Regions from separate parts of the Exiguobacterium sp. SH0S1 genome, predicted to be linked through region 1. Evidence: a T-box and tRNA genes for the amino acid it is inferred to sense, from the RefSeq annotation. Region 1 holds a T-box; the other holds one or more tRNA genes.
What was found. The T-box of region 1 lies ahead of EVJ20_RS00700 (valine--tRNA ligase). A T-box ahead of a tRNA ligase gene usually reads a tRNA of that ligase, here a tRNA-Val.
Positions count from the first base shown of each region.

Region 2: it encodes a tRNA-Val, which carries the amino acid that the T-box ahead of EVJ20_RS00700 (valine--tRNA ligase) is inferred to sense. The anticodon was not compared.

Region 1 is NZ_SJVC01000001.1:137,644-149,482, reverse strand. Features, by position in the region: gene EVJ20_RS00720 (hypothetical protein) at 1-2,302, opposite strand, end outside; gene EVJ20_RS00715 (bifunctional folylpolyglutamate synthase/dihydrofolate synthase) at 2,388-3,602, opposite strand; gene EVJ20_RS00710 (protein adenylyltransferase SelO) at 3,717-5,159, shown strand; gene EVJ20_RS15140 (hypothetical protein) at 5,249-5,425, shown strand; gene EVJ20_RS00705 (hypothetical protein) at 5,422-5,616, shown strand; gene EVJ20_RS00700 (valine--tRNA ligase) at 5,884-8,535, opposite strand; T-box leader at 8,591-8,811, opposite strand; gene hemL (glutamate-1-semialdehyde 2,1-aminomutase) at 8,859-10,163, opposite strand; gene hemB (porphobilinogen synthase) at 10,160-11,140, opposite strand; gene EVJ20_RS00685 (uroporphyrinogen-III synthase) at 11,137-11,802, opposite strand; gene hemC (hydroxymethylbilane synthase) at 11,795-11,839, opposite strand, start outside.
Region 2 is NZ_SJVC01000004.1:126,629-138,467, reverse strand. Features, by position in the region: gene EVJ20_RS11355 (putative bifunctional diguanylate cyclase/phosphodiesterase) at 1-1,358, opposite strand, end outside; gene EVJ20_RS11350 (YitT family protein) at 1,459-2,325, opposite strand; gene EVJ20_RS11345 (YkvA family protein) at 2,412-2,819, opposite strand; gene EVJ20_RS11340 (aminopeptidase) at 2,934-4,172, shown strand; gene EVJ20_RS11335 (alpha/beta hydrolase) at 4,227-5,009, opposite strand; gene EVJ20_RS11330 (TetR/AcrR family transcriptional regulator) at 5,137-5,715, shown strand; gene EVJ20_RS11325 (DMT family transporter) at 5,727-6,056, shown strand; gene EVJ20_RS11320 (DMT family transporter) at 6,053-6,367, shown strand; gene EVJ20_RS11315 (GNAT family N-acetyltransferase) at 6,435-6,992, shown strand; tRNA gene EVJ20_RS11310 (tRNA-Val) at 7,079-7,151, shown strand; gene EVJ20_RS11305 (DUF554 domain-containing protein) at 7,310-8,014, shown strand; gene EVJ20_RS11300 (FeoB-associated Cys-rich membrane protein) at 8,041-8,256, opposite strand; gene feoB (ferrous iron transport protein B) at 8,272-10,248, opposite strand; gene EVJ20_RS11290 (FeoA family protein) at 10,245-10,481, opposite strand; gene EVJ20_RS11285 (pyrroline-5-carboxylate reductase family protein) at 10,667-11,464, opposite strand; gene yidD (membrane protein insertion efficiency factor YidD) at 11,674-11,839, shown strand, end outside.

The DNA of each region.
Region 1 (11,839 bases):
CGTTCGGTCGAGAAATATCAGGCATTTTTGTCGATACGTCGTATGTCAGTGTAGCCCTTTGATCAACCTCCACAATCGTAGGAGAGACTGTTCGCGATACGTGAACTGCTTCTTTAGAAGGTTTCACCTTCACATCAAATTTTTCCGTGGCCACAGCCCCACCGCTATCTTTCGTTTCAATCTCTACACGAAGTGTTCCGTCTCCCTTGATATCATGTTGATGGAAGAGACTTTGCACTTCATTATTTTTCACATTTTGATAGGTTGGTTTAGATGAAGTTGGTTTAGGGAAAATCTGTTTGCCGTCAATGACGACCCGGGTTTGTAAGCTTTGGTCTTTAAAATCGTAATCGATTGAGTTCCAGGCTAAATAAAGAGGTTCTACATCATAGATGGACCGTACGTTATTCTCGAGTGGTGGAGAAAGCACCTCAATTTTAGGTGCATGGTTGGATCCGATGAATGCGCGGAACATCGTGTTTACAAAAATCTGTTTTTCTGGTGTTTGAGGGAAAGTCATCTTATGACCGGCTCCAGTATACGTCAGATTATTGACGGTATACATGTAATAATGATGCGCCGCATCTCCGGGCGTATGCTTGTCACTCGAAAGGTTATACCAAACCGTCAAATCCTCGTTGGCCATGTTAAGCGAGAAATATTGACTATGCGTTTCTGAAACCATATTATTTGTCGGCTTAGTTGGCAAAGCGTAAGGGTATTCCGTGAATAACCCAGTTGCAACCTGCTCGACTTTTGTAGTTGTATATACGCCTCGTTTACCGAAGTTGATTAAATTTTTAATGGCAAAGTCTTGCCCAAATGCTGTTTCCCATTCACGCTGGCTAGTTGAATCCTCTTTATAGCCGTTTTTACCTGGCAAACGATAAAGCATGTCATGTGAGAACATCACACCTTGTCCACGTTTAATAAATTCCTGGAGGGCTTTCGTTGTATTTGGAATTGCAGCAGCATACTCCGAATAATTCTGTAACTTTCCATTATAATCTAAACGACCAAACGAATCTTTGAATCCAAAAATGATTAAGTCTTTCTCATAAAACCATTTTTCAATAGCAGGATCATAGTCCGGAGAATTTTTATCGGCTTTTTTTATTTTGTTTTCAAAGCTCTCTAGGTCTGTGATTTCCAAATCAAAATCATAGAGTCCACTTTCATTCAGCATATTTTTGCTAGTTTCACCTACATTTTCGTCTAAGCTGTCATTAAACGTTTGAAACAAACTACTGCCATCATTTTTAGAGACTGTTACTTGTAAAATCTTCGCTTTTGCAAACTCATCTTTTAATAAAAACCGTCCCGTTCGATAATGATATGTTTGATTGGATTCATCCTTTACGACGACTTTCCAATAACGTGGGCTTGTGTAACTTGGTGCATCAATCGTATAGGAAAGTGTATCGCTCAACTTCGCCGGCACAGTCATAACTTTTTCTTCTAAAGAGAATCGGTCGTTACTGTCGAAATCAATATAGAGCTCGACCGTTGCTCCGTTAGATGGGGTTGAATTCAACGAATATGAAAAATCAATCGCTTTTCCGCGAACTGCAAAATTACCAGCGTTGGCGATTGACACCTGATTCGTTAAAAGTTCCCCATTCTGTTTGACTGTGACTTCCTCAAGTTTTGTCATTTTTCTTTGTTGGAACACTTGCTTGATTTCGTTAGAAGCGTCCGCTGTTCGGTTGAATATTTTTAAATCCGATTCATTTTTGAGTGACTCAAAGTTTCTCACGATAGACTGATTAGTTAGAGTTGAGAAAGCATCCTCGTGTACCCATACCGAAATTCCTGCTTTCATCATTCTCGATAAATCAATTACACGTAAAGTAGTTAAGTCGTTATCTTTTTCCTTTGTAGCATATAAAGACTCAATATATGCTTTGTATTTATTATCCGCTTCATTATAAGGCGTACCCTTATCCCCTACAGGTTTCTGATAGTTATATATGACTTGCTCAGGATTATATTTTTTCCCATTTTCAGCACCTGAAGGAGAAAATACGATCGCGTCATAACGCCCAAGTAGATCATAACGTAATGCATTGAATTGCTTTATCGACATTTTTTGAACGTCGAAATCATCTCCCACACTAATTCCATCGACTTTCCCGTTCACTTGTTTCGGAATATCCGTCACTTCTAAAATCACCGGTTTAATCGGCGTACTTGCCGATACGGTCGAATAAATTTCAAAAAAAGTTGTAGTAAGGAGTGATGTTAAAAAGACGATCGCGACAAGCGCTGATACGGGTCGTTTCAATCTTTGTTGACTGACCATGCTGCATTTCCTCCTTGGATGATGAAGTGATGATGACATACGTTCTCATACTCATTCATACCCCGTATTTATCCATAACGCAAGGTCATTTTTGAAAACTTTGGAAATACGTTCTCACTTCACTAATAAAGTAAAGCGATCCCGTCACGACGAGTGTTTTCGTTTGTGGCGAACGCATCCATTCCGCCAACCAGCCTGTCCACTCCACATAGTTCGCTCCGGCTTCAACTAGACTCGCTTGCGTCCGTGCCCGCGGAAAGTCGAACGTCGTCTCATAAACGGTCGCGATCGTCCCTAACGATTTGATTATCGCTTCACGGTCCTTGTCGGCAAGAGTCGCGACAAGCACGGTGACATCTTCTTCTAGACGAAGTTGCTCACAGAGTGCCGCTACGCCTTCCGCGTTATGCGCCCCGTCTAAAATGATCCGCGGCTCTTTTGAGATGAGCTCATAGCGCCCCGGATGTTGTGCTGTCTCAAGCCCTATCAATATCGCCTCGGTCTTCCATCCGAGATGACGGGCGACCGCGACGGCGCACGCTCCGTTGTAGGCTTGATGATGACCCGTCAAGCCGAGAGCCGCAGCAGGCAGTCCTTCATATGTAACAGTTGTGTCGGTCCCGTCTTCGATCGACTCGATGAGCGGCGTGACCGCATGCACCGGTGCTTCCATCGTCCGACCTTGTTCTTCGAGCAACGTGATCAACTGCGCATCGTCCAAACTATGGAACATCGGGACACCTCGTTTCATGATGCCGAACTTCTCCATGGCGATCTCTGCGAGCGTATCGCCGAGTATACCTTGATGGTCGTGCCCGATCGACGTCACGACCGTCGCGAGCGGTCGCTTCAACACGTTCGTCGAATCGAGCCGTCCCCCGAGACCGACTTCCCAAATGACGAGGTCCGGTTGCTGTTCATGGAAGTACAGCCACGCCATGACCGTCAGCAGTTCAAACTCGGTCAACGTCTCCGGTGACTCATCGGCACGGTCACGGACACGGTTCGCGATGCGGACGAGATCAATCTCGTGAATCGGTTCGCCGTTCAACATGATCCGCTCCTCGAACTGGATGATGTACGGCGAGATGAAAGTCCCGATGTTCAACCCTTCAGCGATCGCCATCGCCCGCAAAAACGCGACGGTCGATCCCTTCCCGTTCGTCCCGGCCACGTGAATCGACGGCAATTCGTCAATTTGTAACGTCTCGAGCATCCACTCGACTCGATTCAATCCAGGCTTGATCCCGAACCGCAGTTGTCCGTTCAGCCATTCAAATACGTCTTGTCTTGTCTCCATCTTTAACCCACCCCTGTTCTAACACTTCACTCCCATCTTACCAAAATTCACGAAGGCCTACGCAGAGAATCGGCTGTGCTATACTCGAAGCGAACAGAGATAGGAGGAATTCAGATGAAAGACACAGGTTGGAACTTTGAAGCGACATACGTCGAACTTCGTGACATGTTTTACGACCGTGGGCCGATCAACCCGGTCGACAAACCAGAACTCGTCTTATTGAATGAACCCCTCGCCGAGACACTCGGACTCGATATTGATGCATTGAAAGAAGACGTGGCACTCCTGTCCGGAAACCGGCAGACCGACACGTCGTTCTCGCAAGCGTACGCCGGGCATCAGTTCGGCAACTTCACGATGCTCGGTGACGGACGCGCCCTCTTCTTAGGGGAACACGTCACAGCGAACGGTAAACGGGTCGACGTGCAATTGAAAGGCTCAGGACCGACGGAGTATTCGCGTGGCGGTGACGGACGGGCCGCCATCGGGCCGATGGTACGTGAATACCTCATCAGCGAAGCGATGCACGCGCTCGGCATCCCGACAAACCGCGCCCTCGCCGTCGTTGCGACAAACGAGCCGGTCATGCGTCAAGGACCGAAGCACGGTGCCGTCCTGACGCGTGTCGCCTCGAGCCATCTTCGCGTCGGCACGTTCCAATATGCGGCTGCTGCCGGGTCGATCGATGACGTTATCGCCCTCGCCGACTATGCGATCCATCGTCACGACCCGGACCTTGAAGGTCGTCCCGACCGCTACGAGGCGTTCCTCGGACGCGTCATCGAACGTCAGGCGAAACTGATCGCCGACTGGCAACTCGTCGGCTTCATCCACGGTGTCATGAACACGGATAACACGTTCATCAGCGGCGAAGGGCTCGACTACGGTCCGTGCGCCTTCATGGACTCGTACCATCCGCACACCGTCTTCAGCTCGATCGACCGCGAGGGCCGTTACGCCTACGCGAACCAGCCGTATATCGGATCTTGGAACTTGGCCCGACTCGCCGAGACGCTGTTGCCGCTGCTCGCCGACACGCAAGAAGCTGCCGTCGACATCGCCAATCGTTTGTTGAACGATTATACGGAGATTTATAAACAAGCGTACTTCACCGGACTCGCCCATAAGATCGGTCTCTACGTCCGAAAAGACGACGATGACGCGCTGACGGACGAACTGCTCCGACTCATGATGGAGACCGAGGCCGACTTCACGAACACGTTCCGCGCGCTCACGCTAGGAGAAACGGAGTCACTTCCGTTCGCGTCGCGTGACGATGGAAAGGCCTGGCTTTCGGCATGGCGCAAACGTCTCGCTGAACAAGCTCTCCCAGACGAAGATGTGACGCGACTCATGCGCCAACACAACCCGGCCGTCATCCCGCGCAACCATCACGTCGAATCAGCGATCACGTCAGCTGAACGAGGTGACTTCGGTCCAACAACCGCCTTGCTCGACGTGTTGCGGAAACCGTATGACTATGAAGCCGATTACGGGCGTTACGTCTCGCCGGGACCAGAGCGGACGTATCCGTATCAGACGTTTTGTGGCACATGAACCATCTCGCTTTCGCGGGATGGATTTTTTTGGGAACCTTTTATCGTTTGGATGCGTACTATAGACAAACGACACTCTGGAGGTTTACTATGCGACTACTTGCTTCACTCATCTCGCTAGGTTTCGCTTGCCTGATCTCGCTCGAGCTATGGCAAGGTCCGTTTTATGGTGGTTGGATTTGGTCTATGCCTGCCTTTTTCTTAATCGTCTCGTTTTTCCAGTTCATGAAACATTTGAATGAGCTTGAATGGAGCGAGACGAAATGAAGGTCATGCTTACCGTACTTGTCTGCCTCATCCTTTCGGCTGCTTATATGGTGTATAGTCTCTACCTATCCCTCATTGGACAACCGCTTCACCCGCAATGGACCGGACTTGCGATTGGCGCCTTGTTCACATCGTCTTATTTTTTAGTGACGAAGCAACTGCCTAGATGGAACGAAGGCGATCACGAATGAGGCTCGTCTACTTCACTATCATGCTCATCGCCGGATTCCTATATGCCGTGTATCTCGTCCATTTATATCGAGTCGGGCTGACTGATTCGCTCTACATGCACTTCCTGTGGATCACGGGAATCGGACTTTATGTTTTATGGCTACGTCGAAGAACCCCCAAACGTCGTTCGTGACGTCGGGGGTTCTTCTCGTTTAGATGCCAGAATTCTCCCAAACGACAAAAAAAACCTTCTCCGGAGAACAAAGTCTCCAAAGAAGGTTGATGCCTTACTTGCGTAACTCTTCAAGACGCGCACGCACGGCGTCACGCTTGTCGAGGTAGTCTTTTTCTTTCGCTTTCTCTTCGTCGATGACGTGAGCCGGTGCTTTGCCGGTGAAACCTGGGTTACCGAGTTTCTTCTGCACGCGTTCGACTTCTTTCTCGTACTTCGCCACTTCTTTTTCAAGACGGGCGATCTCTTCTTCGAAGTTGATCAAGTCGGCGAGCGGGATGAACAGCTCCGCGCCCGTCATGATCGCTGACATCGACTTGTCAGGGGCCGTCAAGCCACGACCGATTTCGAGCTCGGTCGCGTTCGTGAACTTGCCGATCGTCGCTTCGTTCTCGCTCAAGTATCCTTGTGTCGTGTCGTCACTCGTCGCGATGAACAGTTGGATCGGTTTCGACATCGGTGCGTTCACTTCCGAACGGATGTTACGGACTGAACGGATGACGTTCATGACCGCTTCGAACGCCGGTACCGACTCCGCATAGTGGAGGTCGTCACGACGCGTTGGATAGCTCGCACGGACGATCGAGTCGCCTTCGTGCGGCAAGTGCTGCCAAATTTCCTCTGTCAAGAACGGCATGAACGGATGCATGAGACGCATGATCGAGTCGAGTGTATGCGCGAGCACCGAACGTGTCGTCGCTTTCGCCGCTTCGTCCTCACCGTAGAGCGTGAGTTTCGCCATCTCGATGTACCAGTTACAGAACTCTTCCCAGATGAAGTTGTACAAGTAACGACCGGCTTCACCGAACTCGTACTTGTCGACGAGGCGTGTCACTTGGTCGACCGTGTCGTTCAAGCGCGTCAAGATCCACTTGTCGGCGAGCGTCTTCTCACCTGAGAGGTCGATGTCTTCAAACTTCATCCCGTCCATGTTCATGAGGGCGAAGCGGCTCGCGTTCCAAATCTTGTTCGCGAAGTTCCATGTCGATTCGATCTTCTCCCAGTAGAAGCGCAGGTCGTTCCCTGGTGTCGAGCCCGTGAGCAGGAACCAGCGGAGCGAGTCGGCACCGTACTGGTCGATGACTTCCATCGGGTCGACGCCGTTACCGAGCGACTTCGACATCTTGCGGCCTTCCGAGTCACGGATCAGACCGTGGATGAGCACGTCGTTGAACGGCTGCTTGCCCGTGAATTCGAGCGATTGGAAGATCATCCGCGATACCCAGAAGAAGATGATGTCGTAACCCGTGACGAGCGCGCTCGTCGGGAAGTAGCGTTTGAAGTCTGCTGAATCCGTGTCCGGCCAGCCCATCGTCGAGAACGGCCAGAGCGCTGACGAGAACCACGTGTCGAGCACGTCTTCGTCTTGATGCCAGTTCTCAATGTCAGCCGGCGCTTCTTTGCCTACATACACTTCGCCTGTCTCGTTATGGTACCAAGCCGGGATGCGGTGGCCCCACCAAAGTTGACGGCTGATGCACCAGTCACGGATGTTTTCCATCCAGCGGAGGTACGTGCCTTCGAACCGCTCTGGGACGAAGTTGACTTTCGTCTCGTCGTTGCCTTGCGCTGCGAGCGCCGCTTTGGCGAGTGGCTCCATATCGACGAACCATTGCTTCGACAAGTACGGCTCGATGACCGCGCCTGAACGTTCCGAGTGACCGACCGAGTGCGTATGCGGCTCGATTTTGACGAGCGTGCCATCTGCTTCTAAGTCTTTGACGAGCTGCTTGCGGCAGTCGAAGCGGTCGAGTCCTTCGTACTTGCCAGCATTCTCGTTCATCGTCCCCGACTCGTCCATGACGAGGATACGCGGAAGCTCGTGACGGTTACCGATCTCAAAGTCGTTAGGGTCGTGCGCCGGCGTGATCTTCACGCAACCGGTACCGAACTCGACGTCGACGTAATCGTCCGCGACGATCGGGATCTCACGGTTCATGACCGGGAGCATGATCGTCTTACCGACGAGGTGCGCGTAGCGCTCGTCTTTCGGGTTGACGGCGACGGCCGTATCGCCGAGCATCGTCTCTGGGCGTGTCGTTGCGATCTCGATGTGGCCTGAGCCGTCAGCGAGCGGATATTTCATATGGTAGAACGCGCCTTCGACTTCTTGATAGATGACTTCGATGTCGGAGACGGCCGTCTTTTGTGCCGGGTCCCAGTTGACGATGTACTCGCCACGGTAGATCAAACCTTTTTCATACAAGCGGACGAAGACTTCCTGGACCGCTTTAGAGAGTCCCGCGTCGAGTGTGAAACGTTCACGCGAGTAGTCGAGGCCGAGGCCGAGTTTTGACCACTGGGCACGGATCGTGTCGGCGTACTCGTCTTTCCATTCCCACGTCTTCTCGAGGAACTTCTCGCGTCCGAGGTCGTAACGCATGATGCCGTCCTCACGGAGCTTCTGTTCAACTTTTGCCTGTGTCGCGATACCCGCGTGGTCCATCCCTGGGAGCCAGAGGACGTCATAGCCTTGCATGCGCTTCAAGCGCGTGAGTAGATCTTGGAGCGTCGTATCCCACGCGTGTCCGAGGTGAAGTTTCCCTGTGACGTTCGGTGGCGGGATGACGATCGTGTACGGCTGTTTCGAGTCGTCCTCGTCCGCCTTGAACACGTTGTTCTCCATCCAATAGTCGTACCATTTCGCTTCCGTCGCACTTGGGTCGTACTTCGTCGGCATGCTGATTTCGTTTGTTTCGTTGGTCATTGTGCCAATCCTCCTCTATCTGTCTACACAAAAAACGGCTACTCTCGTCCTTAACGCTAAGGACGAAAGAAGCCGTATCTTCCGCGGTACCACCTTAGTTCGCCAACACGTGGCGCCCTCAAAATCGAATAACGGTCGATGGACCGGACCTTCCTACTTGATTCACAAGGTCAGCTCCGAGGCGACTTCCGCACACTTCCCTCGCGACCTTGCACCAAGCGGCCGCGTCTCTAGAAAGGAGTGTTGTTGCGTACTATTCCTCATCATAGCTTTTAAACGTATCTGTTAAACAATTGTAGCGATTGAAGACGTTTCAGTCAAGATTACAGTGAAAACTCTTGTTGTAGCTCTTTGAACGTCGCTTCGACCGCCGCGAGCGTCTGATCGATATCTTCGTCTGTATGCACAGTCGACAAGAACAAGCCTTCGAACTGTGACGGTGGCAAGAACACGCCACGCGCCGCCATCTTCTGATAGTACGAGCGGAACATGTCGAGGTTCGACGTTTTCGCCTTCTCGAAGTTCGTCACTTTCTCGTTCGTGAAGAAGAAGCCGAACATCGAGCCGGCCCGGTTCGTGTCGTGCGGGATGTTATATTTCTCGGCCGCTGCCGTGAAACCTGCCGCGAGGCGGTCGGCTTTGCGCTCGAACTCCTCGTAGTGCTCAGGCTTGAGTTGCGACAGCGTCGTGTAGCCGGCGATCATCGCGAGCGGGTTGCCTGAAAGCGTCCCTGCTTGGTAGATTGGCCCTTGCGGTGCGATGTGTTCCATGATCTCCCGTTTGCCGCCGTAAGCGCCGACCGGAAGGCCGCCGCCGATGACTTTGCCGAGGCACGTAAGATCAGGCGTCACGCCAAAGTAACCTTGGGCGCAATTGTAGCCGACGCGGAAGCCGGTCATGACCTCGTCAAAGATGAGGAGTGCGCCGTTTTGTTCCGTGATCTCACGCAGTCCTTCGAGGAATCCTGGCTGCGGCGGGACGAAGCCCATGTTGCCGGCAGCCGGCTCGACGATGACGCCGGCGATGTCGTCGCCGTGCTTCTCGAACGCGATGCGAAGCGCGTCGAGGTCGTTGTATGGGACGGTGAGCGTGTGGCTCGCCAAGTCTTTCGGGACGCCTGGTGAGTCCGGGAGACCGAGTGTCGCGACACCTGATCCGGCCTTGATGAGGAGCGAGTCCCCGTGGCCGTGGTAGCAGCCTTCAAACTTCAAGATCTTCGTCTTGCCCGTATAGCCGCGTGCGAGGCGGAGAGCCGCCATCGTCGCTTCCGTACCGGAGTTGACCATGCGGACCATCTCGATCGATGGGACGCGGTCGATGACGAGCTCGGCCATCTTCGTCTCGAGCTCCGTCGGTGTCCCGAACGTCCAGCCTTTTTCAGCCTGATCTTGAATCGCTTTCATGACGACCGGGTCGCGGTGACCGAGAATGAGTGGTCCCCATGAGAGGACGTAGTCGATGTACTCGTTGCCGTCGATGTCGTAGACGCGTGAACCTTCACCGCGTTCGGCGAAGATCGGCGTCATCCCGACCGATTTATAGGCACGGACCGGGCTGTTGACCCCGCCCGGCATGAGTGGGAGTGCTTGTTTGAACGCTGCTTCTGAGCGAGTTTGTTTGTATGTCATGCGAATTCTCCTTCCAAATAGCGACAGACGTCTTTTGCGAAATACGTGACGATCAAATCGGCACCGGCTCGTTTGAAACCGACCATCGTCTCCATGACGATACGTTGTTCATCGATCCAGTCGTTCATCGACGCCGCTTTAATCATCGCATACTCCCCGCTCACGTTATACGCCACGATCGGCATATCGAGCGAGTCGCGCATGTCGCGGATGATGTCCATGAACGCGAGCGCCGGTTTGACGATCATGAAGTCGGCACCTTGCTCGACGTCCGACTGTGATTCCCGGAACGCCTCGCGGCGGTTAGCCGGGTCCATCTGATAGCCTTTGCGGTCGCCTTCACCAGGCGCCGACTGCGCCGCGTCACGGAACGGTCCGTAGTACGCCGATGCGTATTTGACGCCGTAGCTCATGATCGGGATGTGGCTGAAGCCGTTTTGGTCGAGCCCTTCGCGGATGGCGGCGACGAAGCCGTCCATCATCGAGCTCGGCGCGATGATGTCTGCGCCCGCTTGCGCTTGCGTGATCGCCGTCTGGACGTGAAGCGGCAGTGACGCGTCGTTATCGACGTCACCGTTCTTCACGATGCCACAGTGGCCCGTCGACGTATATTCACAGAGGCACGTGTCGGCGATGACCGTGAGCTGTGGTGCCCACTCTTTCACTTTGCGGATCGCTTCTTGGACGATGCCGTGGTCGTGGTACGCTTCCGTGCCTTCCGGGTCTTTATGCTCAGGTACACCGAACAAGAGAACGGACTCGAGCCCGAGGTCGACGAGCTCACGGATCTCGTCTTCGAGACGATCGAGCGAGAAGTTGAAGACGCCAGGCATCGAGCTGACTTCGCGTTTAATATTTGTCCCTTCGACGACGAAGAGCGGATAAATCAAATCTTCTTTCCGAACATGGTTTTCACGTACGAGTGCACGCATCGACTTCGACGAGCGCAGACGACGGTGACGATCGAATTGGTTCATGAAAAATCTCCCCCTACACACTGTATTAATGCATCCATAGTATAACACTCAGGCACTCGGACCGGTAACGTCGACACTTCTCGGACGGCCCGCTCGGTCACTTCGCCGATGGCATACCACGTGCCGTGGAACCGTTCGAGGTAAGGCGTGAGCGCGTGGACGGCGGATGGGCTGAGCACGAGTAGCGCCTCGACGTGTTCGAGCGCGGCCGCTTGATCGGCCGTGAGTGCTTTCTCGACCGTCTCATAGACGACCCAATCGTACACATGCGGCAATTGCTGCATGTGCTCGGTGTTCGCCAAATCCCCACGGGCGAACAAGACGACGTCATCCTCACCGACGACGTTCGCCAACTCGCGGAACAACGCCTCGCCCGTATACGTCTCCGGCATGAGCGAAACGGTGAACCCTTCTGCCTCGAGCGCGTCCCGCGTCTTCTCGCCGACGGCAGCGACTTGAACGTCCCGAGGAACGTCTTGAAGCGCTGGGACAGCGGTTTGACTCGTGACGACGAGCCAGTCGAACGAATCAGTTGGCGTTGGTTTCCCGGTCAGCCGTGTCTCGATCATCGGGACGTGATGAACGGAAAGACCGCTCGCGTCGAGCAAGGCCCGTTGCGAAGCGGTCAGTCGTTTTGTCCCTGTGTACCAGACGTCACACATTGACCGAGGCGAGGATCTCGCGTCCGCCACGTCCGAG
Region 2 (11,839 bases), on a different contig from region 1:
AAGCTATCGTGGTTAGCCTGATACAGGATCTGTTCTTGCTGGACGATCATTTGCGTGATGTCTTTGACGATGGCATAGATGCCTTCGACTTCCCCATCAATGATCATCGGGATGTTCATCAATTGCCAAACGCGTGCCGAACCATCTTCTGTCACGACATTGACGTCTAATGTTTGCGGCCGTCCGTTCGTAAGGTCACGTAACACGTTCGTATAGGCGGATCGATCCGTTTGTTCGATGATGTCTAAAATATTTGATCCGATGAGCGTCTCGGTGTCATGACCGAGGACAGAGCTCCCTGCTTCGTTGACGGACAACACTTCGCCGTCAAGGTCGAACAAAAAGATGGGCTCTGCGTGATACGCGAACAGCGAGCGGTACTGTTGTTCACGGAGTTCGAGCTCGTGGGCTTTCGTCGTGACCGCGACTTCGAGGTCTGTATTGACGGTATGTAAGCGATGGCTAATGAGTGCGTTCTGTTTGGCGACAACGAATTGACGGATGAGCAGTAGCAACACCGCGTTCGCAATCATCGAGTCGACGATCGAGGTGCCGAGCAGTCGATCCGAGGCGAGCATGTACAGCATGACAATCGTACTGTAGATGACGTAATCAAACACAGAATCATGGGCGAGGACGTCTTCTGTCGATTCATCGAACAAATAACTGATTGAAATGATGAGAATGCTGATGACTTGAAGCAAATGGAGAAGCTCATGGCCGATACCGGTTAACAACTGCAGCTCATTGATGATCGAGGCGGTTGTAAAACCGAGAATCCCGATGAGGAGCATCACGCGGAAGCCTTGCCCGGATGTCACGATGCGATTCAAATATAAGAAACCGAGCACCATGTAAAGGCTGATGAGCACCATCTGTTCTTCAAAGCCGTTCAAACTCGTGACATACTGGCCGCCGTTCTTTGTGTAAAAGAAGATATGCAACGCACCGACAATCAAAAAGCTGAGCAGTGCGAACACATCAAACATACGCAACTTCAACGTTCTAATTTCAATCGATTGGGTGATGACGATGAGGGCCATGATCAAATAAAAGAAGTTTTGAATGAACAGCATCATATCAATTGGCATCGCCGTGGTAAAGCGGTGTCCCACCAAATAAGCGATGAAACAGACGTTGCCAGCGCTAGTGAGAAGATAGATATAGCGGCGCATCCCGTGATGGCGCAATACAGCACTCCCGCTTACCACGGTGGCGACGAGTGCGATGATCATAAAGTAGACGAACAAGCTCGTCTCCCTTAACGCATAAGGGCTGAATAAGATAACGAATAGACCGATAAAAAACGTCCCGACGAGAAGAGCGGGGACTGATTGGCGCAAAGTGTGGCTAGACAACTTATGCACCTCCTTCTGTATATGTCTCTGAGGCTCATCCTTATTATCGGACCGTTCGGGTATTTATTACACAAAAAAATCGACAGCACGATGCTGTCGATTAAAGTGTATACGAATGTTCTTTAAAGTTACCGACAATCGAGTCGATTTCTGAGACAGTGACGAACGCCTCGGAATCAATGTCTGAGACGATTTGACGCAACTTTGGAATCTCATTGTTTTGAACGACGACGTATAGCATTTTTTTCGCGTCGTTCGAATAGCCGCCGGTCGCGTCCATGATGGTGACCCCACGCTTCAAGTTTTGTTTGATGACCAAGTTGATCTCATCCGCTTTTTTACAGATGATGAAACACTGTTTTTGGGCGGAGAAGAAGCGATGGATCGTCAACAGCGTCCGCGACCGGACAAAACTGAGAACGAGTGCATACATGACCGCTTTAATATCGAACGTGATGAACACGAGAATGTAGACGATGATATCTTGGGTCAAAAAGATTTTCGGGAGCGATAAGTTGCGGTTGTTCATGAAGATGACTTTCCCCAAAATATCGAGCCCGCCTGTCGACGCCCCGGCAAATAACAAAAGTGCCAAACCGAGTCCTGAGACGATACCGCTGAAGACGGACGCGACGAGCGGATCGTCGAGTGGCGTCGGTGGAATGAGGACAGGCAGCGCATCGATTAAAATCGATGATAATATGACGACGAGTCCTGTCATGAGAATAAATCGTCTCCCGAGATATTTGATCCCGATGATGAAGAGCGGGATGTTTAGTACCAACTGGGTGAGTCCAATCGGTGTGCCGAACAGCTCGTTGACGATGAGCGTGATTCCGACAATCCCGCCGGATCCGATTTCATTCGGTTTGAGTAACAGACCGACAAAGATAGATTGTAGGATTGTTCCGGCGATGATAAAAAGGATAGTCTCGACAGCGATCCGTTTACGTGATTTTGCGTACATATGAGTGGCTAAGGCGCCATACGCCTCCTTTGAATGAACTCATGCAAGCGTACTCCGATGACGCCGGAATTTCAAGTCTTGAAAGATTATAACTCGTTATGGAAGCGGTCGATATCACTCGCTAGCTGTTCGTGGACGTAGTCGATGACTTGAGCGTCGTCAAACAGTCCGAGCGGGGCGTCGTCCGGAATCGCGTCGAACGGTGAGACGAAATAGAGCACGGCCGCGACGAGAGCGTGTTGCTTGTCGGGCTGCATCTCGAACTGGGCGTTGTAGACGGCACGTAGCATGTTGAGCAGTTGTTTCATTTGGAAGTATAGTGTGAGCTCCTCTTCCCGTTCGATGTCGCTGATTTCGTTTGAGGCGACGTCGACCGTGACTTTTGCTAGGGCGAGTTCTCCTTGAACTAATAAGTCACCTAGCTTTTCGTTCTCGGTGAATTCGGTTTGGGCGTTGTTTAAAAAGTGTGAATAAGTCGTTTTCCAATCTGACATGTTTTTCTCCTCCTTCTCTCTACAACTACTAATATGCCCGTTTTTGCGATTTGGTTGCAACTTTTCCGAAAATTTAAGAAAATAGAAGTAAGTGAAAAAGGAGGAACTGTACATATGTCTACTGTAACTTTACCGACCGAGGCAGAATTTGCCCGCTATGCCGAGCTTGCTGTCAAAAAAGGTGTCAACATTCAACCGGGTCAACAGCTCGAAGTCCGAGCCGATATTAGCCAAGCACCGCTCGTCCGCCAAATCGTGAAAGCGGCCTACGCGGCCGGAGCGAAACAAGTGTACGTCAACTGGAGTGATGAAGAGACGACGAAAGTGCGTTACTTCAACGCACCGACTGAAGCGTTCAAGGAGTTCCCGGAGTGGCTCAAAGCACGATTCGAGCAACTCGCGGAAGAGAAGACGGCGTTCTTGTCGATCGTCAGCGACGATCCTGACGCGCTGAACGGTGTCGAATCATCACGCATCGCCGACTCGAACCGGGCGTCTGGTGTCGCGCTCGCGAAATGGCGTAAGTATGTCATGAGTGATAATGTCAGCTGGTCAATCGTGGCCGGTGCATCTGAAGCATGGGCGAAAAAAGTATTCCCAGACCGTGAAGATGCGGTTCCAGCCCTGTGGAGAGCGATTTTCGCAGCGACACGAATGGACCAAGACGATGTCGTTGCCGCCTGGGACGAGCACGATCAAGCGTTGCGCTCGCGGGCGCAGCTGTTGACGGATAAGAAATACGCGAAACTTCACTACAAAGCACCAGGCACGGAATTGACGATCGGTCTTCCGAAGAAGCACGTCTTCCTCGGCGGCGGTGGTCCGAACATGGACGGCGTCGACTTCATCGCCAACATGCCGACGGAGGAAGTGTTCACGCTCGCCGATAAAGATGCGGTCGAAGGACACGTGTCGAGCACGAAGCCGCTCAGCTACAGCGGGAACTTGATCGACGGGTTCACGCTTTGGTTCGAAGGCGGAAAAGTCGTAAAAGCGGAAGCGAAGCAGGGGCAGGCAGCACTCGATGAACTGTTGAACCTTGATGAAGGGGCGCGCCGCATCGGAGAAGTCGCGCTCGTGCCGGACGATTCGCCGATCTCGAACTCGGGACTCCTCTTCTACAACACGTTGTTCGATGAGAACGCATCGTGCCACTTGGCGCTCGGACGTGCCTACTCGACATGCCTTGAAGGCGGACCGACGATGTCGCCCGAAGAACTCGCTGAGAATGGCGCGAACGATTCGATGACACACGTCGACTTCATGATCGGTTCGGCCGAAATGAATATCGACGGTGAGCTCGAGGACGGAACACGCGAAGCGATCATGCGTGATGGGAACTGGGTCATCTAATAGAAAAAGATAGTTGAAAAGACGCAAAGGCGACCGCCTTTGCGTCTTTTCATGTCATGAGAGTTCATACAGAAATGCGAGCGCGTTCGGCAACCGACGCCGCCATGCAATCTCGTTGTGGACCGCCCCGGGCTCGACTTCGTAGCGGAAGGCGACGCCGGTCCGAGCGATCGTCTCGACGAGTCTCGCATTCGTGTATAAGTAGTCCTCGGGCGTGATCGGTCCGCTCGTCTCGTTCGTGCCGATATCCATATAGAGTCGGGCAGACAGGTCAGTTTGTTTCAGTTCGCGAATGAGCGAGTCGAGGTTGGACCAGGCGGCCGTCGACAGCGAACCGACACGACGTATTGCCGGATACGTCGCCATCATGTAGAGCGAGATGACGCCGCCCATCGAACTGCCCATCACGCCGACGTCATCCGGATCGGTCGCATAGCGTGCGTCAATCCACGGCTTCAGCTCCTGCATGAGCCAGTCGGCATAGAGGCGCCCCTTGCCGCCGAGTGTCGGCCGGGTCTTAGCGAGTTCAGGCCCGATGCGCTTGTAAAGCATCTCGTCTTCATAAAATGAGTACTCATCGTATCGGTCGAGCCAATCGGGGGCACTCGCGATGGCGACGACCATGAGCGGCAGTTGCAAATCGTCGAGATGGCGGTCAATCGCCCAACCTTCCCCGATTGTCGCGGTCTTGCCGTCGAAGACGTTTTGGCCGTCATGCATATAGAGCACGGGCAACGCCTCGTCGGTACGAGCGAAGTCGGGACGGTAGACGCGGACGATTCGTTTTCGGCCGCGCATCGTCTCGGTCGGCAAGGTGAAACTAAACTGTTCGATCATACAATCATTCCTTCCTCTGACAATCTCTTCTCATTTTGGCGTTGTCCGTACAAAAACTCAATCCGGAAATTTGACTACCTACCGTTCGTTAGGTAAAGTAAGGGGAGATGAAAGGGGTAGATCGCATATGACCACGAAACAGCGCATTGAACAAGCTGCCAGACGCCGGTTCGCGCTTGAAGGATATGAAGGATTATCTTTGGCGGCGCTCGCCGAAGATGTCGGGATTAAGAAGGCGTCTTTATATGCGCACATCGACGGAAAAGAACAGCTGTTCAAACAAGTCGTCGAACAGATGGCCGAGCGTTACCAGGGAGCTTGGTCACAAGCGCGGGACGCGTCAAATGATGCGGCACCGCTCGAACGGATCGAGACAATCGTTGAAGCGCTGATTCATTTCTTCGAAGAAGAAGAGACGTGGATGTTGACGAAGCGAATGCTGCTCGTACCGCCTCCTGAGCTGCGCGTCTTCATCGAGACGACGATTGGGTCGGTCGAGACCGAGCTCCAGGCGTTTGAGAAAGAGCAATTCCGTTTGGCGATGGAGCGTGGCGATTTACCGGAACAATCGCTCGACGACGTATATGACGCGTACTATTGTTTTTTGGACGGGGCGTTGCTTTCACTCTTTTCGTTTGCAACGAATCGAGCGCAACGACAGCATGCAGCATTTAAAATTTTCAAGAGAGGAGTCGGGTGGACATGAAAAAGGAACAAATGGCTTGGTTGTGGCTCGTGCTCGCCGGACTTCTTGAAATTGTTTGGGCGACGACGATGAAATTGTCGAACGGGTTTACCGTGTTAGGACCGACCGTCGTGACCATCGTGTTATTGATTGTCAGTTTTGGCTTGTTGGCGATGTCGTTCCGTGTGTTGCCAGCTGGCACCGGGTACGCCGTTTTTACGGGTATCGGTGCTGTCGGGACGGTCATCGTTGGAAATATTTTGTTTGATGAGACGATGACGGGAATGAAGCTGTTGTTTATCGCGACGCTCCTCATCGGGGTGGTCGGTTTGAAGCAAGTGACAGGAGGTGAGTCGGCATGAGTTGGACATTTTTAATCGGGGCTGGGCTCGCTGAGATGCTTGCTGTTTTCTTCATGGGAAAATCAAAAGGCTATCAGATTTTAAAATGGTCGCTTCTTTCGATCACGACGTTCGCACTAAGTTTTTATTTGTTGTCACGTTCCCTCGAGACGCTGCCGCTCGGACTCGCTTACTCGATTTGGGTCGGGATCGGCGCGGCGGGTGGAGTGATTCTCGGTATGTTGTACTTGAACGAGTCGAGGGATCGCTGGCGTATCTTCTTTTTAATTCTCATTATCGGGAGCGTTATCGGATTGAAAGTCGTGGCGTGAATAGGATTGAAACGAGATGAAAACGGGAATCGAATAGTTCAGACTGTGAACGAAAGGGGCGGGAAAGATGAATCTTGTCGAGTTGCAATCAGAACGTCTACGGCTTGAACATTACACGATCTCCGATTTCTATTTCGTAAAATCGCTACTCCAAGATCCGCGAGTGATGCGTTTCATCAGTCCGGACGGCAAGCCATATACGGATGAACAGACAATCGAATGGTTCGAGAGACAATTGGTCCGCTATACAACGGGCCGACAGACCGGACTCCTCAAACTGATGACACATCACAGCGATGAGCCGATCGGCCATGCCGGGACGCTCTTGCATGAACTTGATGGCAACATCGAGCTCGAGGTCGGTTATTGGCTGGCACCAAAGCACTGGCACATGGGCTACGGCCGGGAAGCGGCCGCGCGTCTCATGCGGCATGCGTTCGAGGAAGGCGAGAAAGACATCATCTCGCTCATTCACCCGGACAACGTGCCGTCACAACGAGTCGCGAAAGCGAACGGATTGCATTGGGACCGTGACACCGAACACGGAGGCATGATTGTGTCCGTGTATGCCGGCGATTTGGAACGTCTATGCCGTCACATGAAGCGGGAAGAAATGACGCGGTGAAAAAAATAAAAAAAGTTTTAAAAAACAGTTGCCAAGGCATTAGTTTCTTGATATATTAATAGTGTCCTAAAGAGAGGACACGACCTGATTCTGTAGCTCAGCTGGGAGAGCGCTACCTTGACAGGGTAGAGGTCGCTGGTTCGAGCCCAGTCAGAATCACTTGGGTGCCAAACCCGATGCGAAACCCATAGGAACGTGGGTTTCCGCGCAGCCACTTCTTACGAGAAGTGGCTTTTTTTGTGTATTCTTTTAATTGACAGCCCACATAAACAGTTGGTATATTCCTCTCAATACATACAGAAACGGGGAATTATACGATGGTATTAACCGGAACAATCGTCAATGCGGCCTTGATCGTGGTCGGCACATTACTCGGGTTGTTGTTTCACCGAATCCCCGAGCGGATGAAAGAGACGGTCACGGCTGCCATCGGTCTCGCCGTCGTCGTGCTTGGCGTGCAGATGGGCATGAAGAGTGAGAACTTTTTAATCGTCATCGGCAGTCTCGTTATCGGAGCCGCACTTGGCGAATGGTGGAAGCTCGACGAGAAGTTGAACGAGATCGGCTATCAGTTGGAACGGCGTCTCGGTGGAAAAAGTAAGTCGAGCATCGCGGAAGGCTTCATCACGGCGACGCTCATCTTTGTAATCGGGGCGATGGCCGTCATCGGGGCGCTCGACAGCGGCCTGCGCGGGGACCATGACGTCCTCTATACAAAAGGGTTGATTGACGGTTTCACGGCGCTTGTGCTCAGTTCGACGCTCGGCATCGGCGTCATGTTCTCGGCCGTACCGGTCTTGTTGTACCAAGGAGCGATCGCGTTGCTCGCCATCCAGATCATGAAGTTTATTCCGGAGTCGCTCATGGATGACTTTATTTTGGAGATGACGGCGACCGGCGGCGTCATGATCGTCGCCATCGGGTTGAACCTGGTCGGGATCACCCGGATTCGTGTCGCCAACTTGCTGCCCGGTATTTTGATGGTCGCGATCATTGTCACCACGTTACATATCTTCCAATGAAAAACGGACTAGCGCATTTTTTCGCGCTAATCCGTTTTTTTGTGGGCCGTGACTGGTTGATCAGGATGTAGTGCTTCCGCAATGATTTGATCCCAGTCTGCTGCATCACAGGATGTCGTACAAGTCGGTGCGATTTCGCACGTGGCGCATTTACCGGCTTTTGCTTTACGGGTGTAGCGATAGAGCGAATAGGCGGCGTACCCGAATACGGCAAGACCGATCAGTAAATCAAATAAGAACATATGATTTCCTCCTTGTTAAGACAATCCGAACAGACGACCGATTTGATAGATCATCAGTGATACGACGTACGCAACACCAAGCCCATAAAGGCTAGCGATCCACGTCAACTTGGCACTTCCCACCTCGCGCCGAATGACGGCGACGGTCGCTAGACAAGGGACGTACAAGAGGACGAACGCCATGAAGCTATATGCGCTCAACGGCGTAAACACCGGAAGCAACGAAGCGGACAAGTCAGATTCGCTGACCGCATAAATGATCGCCATCGTCGATACGACGACTTCTTTCGCCAAAAAACCTGTGATGAGCGAAGCACCGGCCTGCCACGTCCCGAAACCGAGTGGAACCAACAACGTCGCAACGACCCCGCCGATCATAGCGAGAAAACTCTCATTCATCGGGACGTCCATTCCGGCTGGACCGGAATAGGCGAGTAACCAAATGAAGACTGAACCGCCAAAGATGAACGTACCTGCTTTTCGGACGAACCCTTTCGCTTTTTGCCACGTGCTGCGCCAAAGCGTCAACCCTTGGGGGACACGGTATGGAGGCTGTTCGACGATAAAGAGGCTGTTCCGATCTTCCGCCGCCAATACGGACGTGAATATTTTCGCGGCAATCAACGCCAGGACGATCCCGAGCATATAGAGCGATAAGACGACGAGCGCTTGGTTTGATGCGAAAAAACTGGCAGCGAAGACGGCATAAATCGGCAGACGCGCCGAGCACGACATGAACGGCGAAATAAAAATCGTGACGAGCCGCTCCCGTTCTTCCTCGACCGTCCGTGCCGCCATAATACCTGGGACGTTACAACCAAATCCAATGATCATCGGAATGAAACTTTTCCCGTTCAGTCCGACGAGTTGCATAAATCGGTCCATGACAATGGCGACACGCGCCATATAGCCAGAGTCCTCTAAAAACGAGATAAAGAAAAAGAGCACGAAAATCTGAGGGACGAAGACGAGGACACCGCCGACACCGGCAATTACCCCATCAATCAGCAACGCCTGGATGAAAGAAGAGGTCCCGAGCATTTGTAACAACGAGCTCGTTCCGGACGTGACCGGACCCGACAGAAATCCATCCAACAGATCAGACAACGGGGCACCGATCCAGTTGAACGTGATGTGGAACAAGGTATAAAGTACTGTAAAGAAAATAGGTAAGCCCCAGATCGGATGTGTCACGACGGCATCGATGCGGTCGGTGACCGTGGCTTGTTGTGCGCCTTGCTGATCGACAACGTGATGGCGAACGTCTTTCGTCCAGTCGCGTCTGCGTTCTGTAATGTGGGCGTGGGCGAAGCGTCCGAGTTTCACTTCTAACGCTTTACGAATTTCATTGACGGTTGGCGTCGACGATTCGAGCTGTTCTGAAATGACACGATTTCCGGCCAAGTATTGAATGGCGACCCAGCGATCGCGCTCACTCAGTCCCGTCGCTTCAAGAATTTGTTGAATCGCCTGTTCGGTCTCTTCCCCGTAATCGAGTACGAAAGGTTCGCGAGGGGTCGTTCGCAGGGAGGACAGGAGGACTTCACAGCCGGCGCCTGTGCGCGCTGTGATCGGAAACACGTCCGCGTCCAAACGTTCTTTCAAGCGCTCTAAATTGATGTGGATGCCCCGTCCTTTGGCGACATCGACCATGTTCAGACCGATTTGAAGCGGACGGCCCATTTCGAGCAATTGGAGCGTTAATTGTAAGTTACGTTCGAACTGCGAGGCATCGATGATATTGATCATCCCATCGAACGGTTCCTTCAACAGGAATCGCGAGACGATTGCTTCGTCAGCCGATAGCGGGTCTAAATCATAGACACCTGGCAAGTCGATCAACTGTCCGATGTTTCCATGCAGCTCCCCGATTTTCTGTTCGATCGTGACACCTGCCCAGTTACCGACGTGGGCGAAGGAGCCGGTCAAGCGGTTAAATAGAGACGTTTTTCCGGTGTTCGGGTTTCCGATTAAGGCAATCCGTTGTGTCATGGGACTATCACCCCAATCTGTTCAGCGTCACAGCGACGGATGGCAATCATTTGTTGATGTTCGATTTGTTCAATCGTGAGCGGTCCGGAAAAGATGGCCCGGCGCTTGATTCGGACGGAGCAACCTTCATAAAATCCTAAGGCAATCATGCGACGCCGCAAGCGGTCATCAATTCTCGTTAAATCGGATATGAGCACTGGTTGATGTAGCGGCATAGCAAGTAATGAACTCATTAAGATCTCTCCATTTTAGTCAAATGATAATTCTTCTCATTTGGTAGCATAACACGTTCTTTACTATCGGGAAGCAGGATTATTTGTGGATTTTATGACTTCTAAAAAATAGTAGTGCGAGAATTAAAAAAACCGCCCGATGTAAGTCGGAATAAAATCCGGCTTGCATCGGGCGGTTCAAGTACTTACGTTCTTTCAATCGTTGCGTCGATAGGATCATGATTTTCTTTCGCGCTCTCGCGGAGCGCGGACGACATCACGTCAGACAAGTCACGTGAGCGGAGCACGCCGACACCGCGGTCGGTCGGTCCATCAGGTGCGGCGACGTCTGCGATCAGCTCGTCGGTCGGACGTGTCTCATGCAACAATAACTCGGCTGATCCTTTCATCGCTTGAGCGACGATTTGGCGGGCCGTGTCTTCATCAAACCCGGCTTCTGTCAGCACCGGGGTCATCGAACCGACGATCTCGTAAAAGAACGCAGGACTGCATCCGGCCGCCGCCATGAAAGCCGACATCGTTTTCGCGTCCGTTACGGCCGTCCGACCGACACGGTTGAACAGTGCCGTCGCCGTCTCGCGGTCGGTCGCATCTGTCTCAGGTCCGAACCAGAGTCCGGTCATCCCGGTTTGATGGGCGACCGGGGTGTTCGGCATCGCGCAGATGGCTGGGATGCCGGCTACTTCTTCAAGCTCGCTCGGCTCGATATGCGCCGCAACGGATACGAGCAGTGGTGTTTTCCACGTCTGTGATTGAGCGTAAGCTAAGACGCCGTCTGGTTGCATCGCGAGCACGACGATTGTATAAGCGTTGACGTCTTCTGTTTCGACGATCTGTACGCCGAGTTCATCTTGCAGCTGCTCTAGACGTGCAAGGTCGCTCCGGTTCGTCATCGTAATCTGTTCAGGGGAGAGCCCGGAAGCGATCCAGCCTCGGACGAGTGCCTCGCTCATCGATCCTGCTCCTACCATTAATATGTTCATTTCCGTCACCTCTTCATTCATTTGATTCGGTCGTATATATGTTGCCTATCATAACAAATGTTCGAACAATTATCGCCTGCCACGCTTGAATTGTAAAAGAAAGGAAAAAAACTCGTCGTTTTGTAACGAGAATCGACGAAGCGCTGCAGATGACAATTCACGCAGTCCGGGCTATCATTGCAGTAATCTGACTGAGCGAGGCGATTGAAATGAAACGAGTATTAGTACGTGGGATTCAAGGGTACCAACGCTTTATTTCTCCTTTAAAGCCCCCGACGTGCCGATTTTATCCGAGCTGTTCGCACTACGGGATTGAGGCGATTGAGAAGCATGGCGCTGTCAAAGGCGGGTATTTGACGACGCGGCGCCTGTTGC